2 linked regions of the Sinorhizobium meliloti genome follow. The protein of the gene in region 1 interacts with the protein of each later gene in a pairwise test. Links are inferred from orthologs where the notes say so. Each region holds a gene or a part of one and is shown in the gene's direction. Other genes may lie near its edges. The genes, in order: JOH52_RS03880 and topA.

Region 1 (3,141 bases):
ATCATCGAACTCGAGAAGCTTTCCGATCTTCAACGCGAGGTCTTCGGGCCGGTGCTGCACGTCATCCGCTACCGGCGCGACGATCTCGACCGGCTGGTGGACGACGTCAACGCCACCGGCTACGGCCTGACCTTCGGGCTCCACACGCGCCTCGACGAGACGATCGCGCATGTGACGAGCCGTATCAAGGCGGGCAACCTCTACATCAACCGCAACATCATCGGCGCGGTCGTCGGCGTCCAGCCCTTCGGCGGCCGCGGTCTTTCCGGTACCGGTCCCAAGGCCGGCGGTCCGCTTTATCTCGGCCGCCTGGTTACGACCGCACCGGTGCCGCCGCAGCACAGCTCGGTGCACACGGACCCGGTCCTTCTCGACTTCGCCAAATGGCTCGACGGCAAAGGCGCGCGCGCGGAGGCCGAAGCGGCCCGCAACGCCGGCAGCAGCTCGGCACTTGGCCTGGATCTGGAACTCCCCGGCCCCGTCGGCGAACGCAATCTCTATACGCTCCATGCGCGCGGCCGCATCCTCCTCGTGCCGGCGACGGAGAGCGGTCTATACCACCAGCTCGCCGCTGCGCTCGCGACCGGCAACAGCGTCGCGATCGATGCCGCCTCCGGTCTGCAGGCTTCGCTGAAGAACCTGCCGCAGACCGTCGGCCTGCGTGTCTCCTGGTCCAAGGACTGGGCCGCCGACGGCCCGTTCGCCGGTGCGCTGGTCGAAGGTGACGCCGAGCGCATCCGCGCGGTCAACAAGGCTATCGCCGCCCTGCCCGGCCCGCTGCTGCTCGTGCAGGCCGCATCGAGCGGGGAGATCGCCCGCAACCCGGACGCCTATTGCCTGAACTGGCTCGTGGAAGAGGTTTCCGCCTCGATCAACACGGCTGCAGCCGGCGGCAATGCCAGCCTGATGGCGATCGGCTGAGCGCGCCGATTGAACAAAGGGCTGCCCCTCTCCTCGGGTTTAACCCGAGGACTAACCCTCTCCCCGCAGGCAGGGAGAGGGAACGAGTAGGCCGCGCGTTCGATAAAATGGTGCGCTGGAGGGCGCCGCGTGTCCCTTCTCCCCGCCTGCGGGGAGAAGGTCGCGGCAGCGGGTTGAGGGGCAGACGCCGGCTGCCCCCTTGGCCTAACGATCGGGAATCCGCTATCAAGCTCGAAACGGACAAAGCGGATGTTCACGCTCCAACGCATCGAGACCTCGGCACAGGAAATCAAGAAGAGCCGCTTCCTGGCGATTGCCGGGCCGATCGAGGACGAACTGTCGGCCAAAACCTTCATTGCCGCCCGCTCGGATCCTGCGGCCAACCACAATTGCTGGGCCTGGCGGGCCGGCCAGAGCTATCGCTTCAGCGACGACGGCGAGCCAAGCGGGACGGCGGGCAAGCCGATCCTTGCAGCGATCGACGGTCAGTCGCTGGACCGCGTCGCCGTGGTCGTGACACGCTGGTTCGGCGGCGTCCTGCTCGGCAGCGGCGGACTGGTCCGTGCCTATGGCGGCACTGCGGCGCTTTGCCTGCGGGCGGCGGAAAAGATCGAGCTCATCGAACGACAGCGTGCCGAGATCGCCTGCGACTTCGCCGATCTCGCGCTCATCAAGGCGCGGCTGGCAGCGCGCGGCGTGTCGATCGCCTCCGAGACCTTCACCGGCACCGGCGCAGTGCTGTCGGCCGAGATACGGCAAGACGCGGTGGACGACGTGCTCACCCTCGTGAGCGATCTCACTCGCGGCAAGGCGCTGGTGACACTCTGCGACTGACGGGAGCTTTCATCTGCGCCACTATCGTCATAGTTATGCGGACGACACGGAGCTGAGTTCCGGCATCAAGATGGAGAGGATACATTCGATGAAAACAAGGATCTTGGGACGAACGGGCGCCACGATTTCGGAGATCGGTTTCGGCGCCTGGCAGATCGGCGGCTCCTGGGGCGACGTCAGCGAGGAGGATGGCAAGCGCGCGCTCAATGCCGCCCTCGACAGCGGCATCACCTTCATCGACACGGCGGACGTCTATGGCGACGGGCGTTCCGAAAAAATCATCGCCGCGGTGCTGCAGGAACGGGGCGGAGAGAAACCATTCGTCGCCACGAAGGCGGGCCGCCGGCTCAATCCGCCCTGGCGGAGGGCTATACGGGCGCCAATATCGAGGCCTTCATCGACCGCAGCCTCGCAAATCTCGGCGTCGAAACGCTTGATCTCGTCCAACTCCACTGCCCACCGACGGAGGTCTACTACCGGCCCGAGGTCTTCGGCGCGCTCGACCGGCTGGTGACCATGGGCAAGATCCGCCATTACGGCGTCTCGGTCGAGAAAGTCGAAGAGGCCCTGAAGGCTATCGAATATCCAGGCGTCGCCACGGTCCAAATCATCTACAACATCTTCCGCCAGCGGCCGCAGGACCTATTCTTCGCCGAGGCGAAGAAGAAGGATGTCGGCGTCGTCGTGCGCGTACCGCTCGCCTCCGGCCTTCTTTCGGGCAAGATCAGCAAGGACACCGTCTTTGCCGCCGACGACCATCGCAACTTCAACCGTCACGGCGAAGCCTTCGACGTCGGGGAGACCTTTGCCGGCGTGCCGTTCGACGTGGCGCTGCAGGCGGTCGACGAGCTTCGCACGCTGGCGCCCGCCAATGTGCCGATGGCGCAATTCGCCTTGCGCTGGATCCTCGCGCAGGACGCGGTTTCCGTCGTCATTCCCGGCGCCCGCAACGCCGCGCAAACGCAATCGAACGCCGCCGCCAGCGCCCTTGCGCCGATCGACGGCGCGACGCTCGCGGCAATCGCAGCGCTTTACGAGCGGCTCATCAAGGTTCATGTTCATCAGCGCTGGTGACAGATGAACCGGTAAGAGGCTGATGACGAGGGAGGCATTCGATCTCGAACGCTTCGTCGCGGCGCAGGAAGGCATCTATCCGGCCGCGCTCGCGGAGCTGCGCGCCGGCGCCAAGCGGACGCATTGGATGTGGTTCATCTTTCCGCAGATCGCGGGCCTCGGCCATTCGCCGACGGCGCAATATTATGCGCTGTCGGGCCTTGGCGAGGCGCAGGCCTATCTCGCACACCGGGTCCTCGGCCGGCGCATTCTCGAATGCACGGAAGCGGTCAATGCGGTCGGGGGGCGCAGCGCTCTTGATATCTTCGGCCG
Region 2 (3,519 bases), 3.0 Mb from region 1 along the record:
CTCCTGAAACAGGGGGCGACCGTCACGACCTCTTCGGCGGACGTGATCGAGGCGCTGGCGCCTCTCAGCCGCGACGACCTTTTCTCGCGGCTGGAAGCCAACGAGCCAAGCGCCGAGGAGCCGCGGCCGATGCCGCAGCCGCCGGACGACACAGATCGCTCGCGCGTCGTCGAGGCTCTCGGGCCGACGCCGGTCGAGATCGACGATCTCATCCGATATACCGGCCTTGCCGCACCGCAGATCCATATGGTGCTCGTCGAACTGGATCTTGCCGGTCAGCTCTGCCGTCACGGAGGCAATCTCGTATCCCTCGCGACGGCCGAATGACGGCCAGGACCTGTCGCTCCGCCGCGTCGAAGACAACGGCAAGAATGACGACCAGTGGTTGAGCCGATTCGAATGTTGCCGCTTGGTTGCGGTCGAGCGTGATATAGCTATTTTCGATCAAACCCCTTGACCGCGCCCGAATCCCTGTCCATGTCGTGGCGTCGGATTGGCGCGCAGGGTCGCCAAACAAGTTGTTTCAGAGAATGTCGATGAATGTTGTAGTGGTGGAATCGCCTTCCAAGGCCAAGACGATCAACAAGTACCTGGGCCCAGGCTACAAGGTGCTTGCCTCGTTCGGCCACGTGCGTGACCTGCCTGCCAAGGACGGATCGGTTCGCCCCGACGAAGACTTCGAGATGTCCTGGGAGGTCGACGGCGCTTCCGCCAAGCGGATGAAGGACATTGCCGACGCGGTGAAATCGTCCGACGGACTCATTCTGGCAACCGACCCCGACCGCGAGGGCGAGGCGATTTCCTGGCATGTGCTCGACCTTCTCAGGAAGAAGAAGGTCATCGGCGACAAGCCGGTCAAGCGAGTCGTCTTCAATGCGATCACCAAGAAGGCCGTGCTCGATGCGATGGCCGAACCCCGCGACATCGATGCCTCTCTGGTCGACGCATATCTCGCACGCCGCGCTCTCGACTACCTCGTCGGCTTCAATCTTTCGCCCGTGCTCTGGCGCAAGCTGCCGGGCGCACGCTCGGCGGGCCGCGTGCAATCGGTGGCGCTGCGCCTCGTCTGCGACCGCGAGGCGGAGATCGAGCGCTTCGTCACCGAAGAATACTGGAACATCTCGGCGCTTCTGAAGACACCGCGCGGCGACGAATTCGAAGCGCGCCTCGTTTCGGCCGACGGCAAGCGGCTGCCGCCGAAGGCGATCGGCAATGGCGAGGAAGCCAATCGGTTGAAGTCCCTGCTCGACGGCGCGAGCTACGTCGTCGAGAGCGTCGAGGCCAAGCCGGTCAAACGCAATCCCTCCCCGCCCTTCACCACTTCGACGCTGCAGCAGGCCGCCTCCTCGAAGCTCGGCTTCTCGGCATCGCGCACCATGCAGGTGGCGCAGAAGCTCTATGAAGGCGTCGATATCGGCGGAGAAACCGTAGGTCTCATCACCTATATGCGAACGGACGGCGTGCAGATGGCGCCGGAAGCGATCGAGGCCGCGCGCCAGGCCATCGGCAGCCAGTTCGGAGAGCGTTATCTTCCGGAAAAGCCGCGCTTCTATTCCACCAAGGCAAAGAATGCCCAGGAAGCGCACGAGGCCATTCGCCCGACCGATTTCGACCGCACGCCCGACCAGGTCCGGCGCTTCCTCGACGGCGACATGCTGAGACTGTACGATCTTGTCTGGAAGCGCGGCATCGCGAGCCAGATGGCGTCTGCGGAGATCGAGCGCACCACCGCCGAGATCGTTGCCGACAATGCCGGCAAGAAGGCGGGCCTCAGGGCAACCGGCTCGGTCATCCGCTTCGACGGCTTCATCGCTGCCTATACCGACATGAAGGAAGACGGCGAGCAGGCGGATGACGGCGACGAGGACGGCCGCCTTCCGGAAATCAACGCACGCGAAAATCTTGCCAAGCAGAAGATCAACGCCAGCCAGCACTTCACCGAGCCGCCGCCGCGCTATTCGGAAGCGACGCTCATCAAGAAGATGGAAGAACTTGGCATCGGCCGCCCGTCCACCTATGCGGCGACCGTCACGACCCTCATCGACCGTGACTATGTGGAGATCGACAAGCGCAAGCTGGTGCCGCAGGCGAAAGGCCGTCTGGTCACTGCGTTCCTCGAAAGCTTCTTCACCCGCTATGTAGAATATGATTTCACCGCGTCGCTCGAGGAGAAACTCGACCAGATTTCGGCAGGCGAACTCAATTGGAAGGACGTGCTGCGCGACTTCTGGAAGGACTTCTTCTCCCAGATCGAGGACACCAAGGAACTGCGCGTCACCAACGTGCTCGATGCGCTCAACGAGGAACTGGCTCCGCTCGTCTTCCCGAAGCGGGAAGATGGCGGCGACCCGCGCATTTGTCAGGTCTGCGGCACCGGCAAGCTGTCCCTGAAGCTCGGCAAATACGGCGCTTTCGTCGGATGCTCCAATTACCCGGAATGCAACTACACGCGCCAACTCTCCTCCGACAGCAACGGTGACGCCGAAGCAGCTGCAGCGAACGAGCCGCAAAGCCTCGGCAAGGATCCGCATACCGGCGAGGAAATCACGCTGCGCAACGGCCGCTTCGGCCCCTATGTCCAGCGCGGCGACGGCAAGGAGGCGAAACGCGCCAGCCTGCCGAAGGGTTGGACGCCGGCGGCGATCGATCACGAGAAGGCCCTCGCCCTGCTCTCCCTGCCGCGCGATATCGGGCCGCATCCGGAAAGCGGCAAGATGATCTCCACCGGCATCGGCCGCTATGGCCCCTTCGTGCTTCACAACGGCACCTATGCCAATCTGGAATCCGTCGAGGACGTCTTCTCTATCGGTCTGAACCGCGCGATTTCCGTCCTTGCCGACAAGCAGTCCAAAGGGGCTGGCGGCGGACGCGCTAGCGCGGCGGCCCTCAAGGAGCTTGGGGAACATCCGGACGGCGGCGCGATTACTGTTCGCGACGGACGCTTCGGGCCCTACGTCAACTGGGGCAAGGTGAATGCCACGCTGCCGAGGGGTAAGGACCCGCAATCGGTCACGGTCGAGGAAGCGCTTGCGCTCATCGCCGAGCGCGAAGCGAAAGGCGGCGTGACCAAGGGCAAGGCGGCAAAGGGAAAGCCGACCGGGGGAAAATCGGCCGGAACGAAGTCTGCCAAGGCTGCATCGGCCGGAACTGCGAAAGCGGAGAAGCCGAAATCAGCAGCGAAGACGAAAACGAAAGCGGCCGCGAAGGCCAAGAAGGACTGACCTTGACCAGGATTCCGCGCGACCCGACCGAAACGCCCGCAAAGGGCGCAGGCAAGAAGAACGGCCGCGCGGCCAAGACGGCACCGGCCGGAGAAAAGGAGACGATCGTTCATGGCGTCGTTCCTTCCCGCGAGGTGCTGATGCGCTTCATCGCCGAGAACCCGCAACACGCCTCGAAGCGCGAGATCGCCAAGGCGTTCGGCCTGAAGGGCGAGGCACGGGTAGAGCTCAAGGGACTGCTGCGATCGCTCGAGGAGGACGGGCTCGTCGAGAAGAAGCGCAAGTCGCTCGTTCGCCC

Evidence for each region.
Region 2: the proteins of JOH52_RS03880 (region 1) and topA interact in binary tests that used the Escherichia coli proteins (3 or more experiments, as listed by UniProt). The link is inferred for Sinorhizobium meliloti from one-to-one orthologs.

What each region holds. Positions count from the first base shown.
Region 1 is NZ_JAGIOS010000001.1:798,096-801,236, forward strand. Bases 138-2,962 are described here. They hold JOH52_RS03880 (IMPACT family protein), read left to right. Parts: upstream 138-1,170; coding sequence 1,171-1,755; downstream 1,756-2,962. Other genes in these bases: putA (trifunctional transcriptional regulator/proline dehydrogenase/L-glutamate gamma-semialdehyde dehydrogenase), read left to right, coding at 138-921; JOH52_RS03890 (DUF1810 domain-containing protein), read left to right, coding at 2,852-2,962. Also shown: more of putA, read left to right, coding at 1-137; more of JOH52_RS03890, read left to right, coding at 2,963-3,141.
Region 2 is NZ_JAGIOS010000001.1:3,767,294-3,770,812, forward strand. What follows is about bases 219-3,421. They hold topA (type I DNA topoisomerase), read left to right. Parts: upstream 219-536; coding sequence 537-3,221; downstream 3,222-3,421. Other genes in these bases: dprA (DNA-processing protein DprA), read left to right, coding at 219-327; rnr (ribonuclease R), read left to right, coding at 3,224-3,421. In the rest of the region: more of dprA, read left to right, coding at 1-218; more of rnr, read left to right, coding at 3,422-3,519. UniProt on the Escherichia coli protein: Releases the supercoiling and torsional tension of DNA, which is introduced during the DNA replication and transcription, by transiently cleaving and rejoining one strand of the DNA duplex.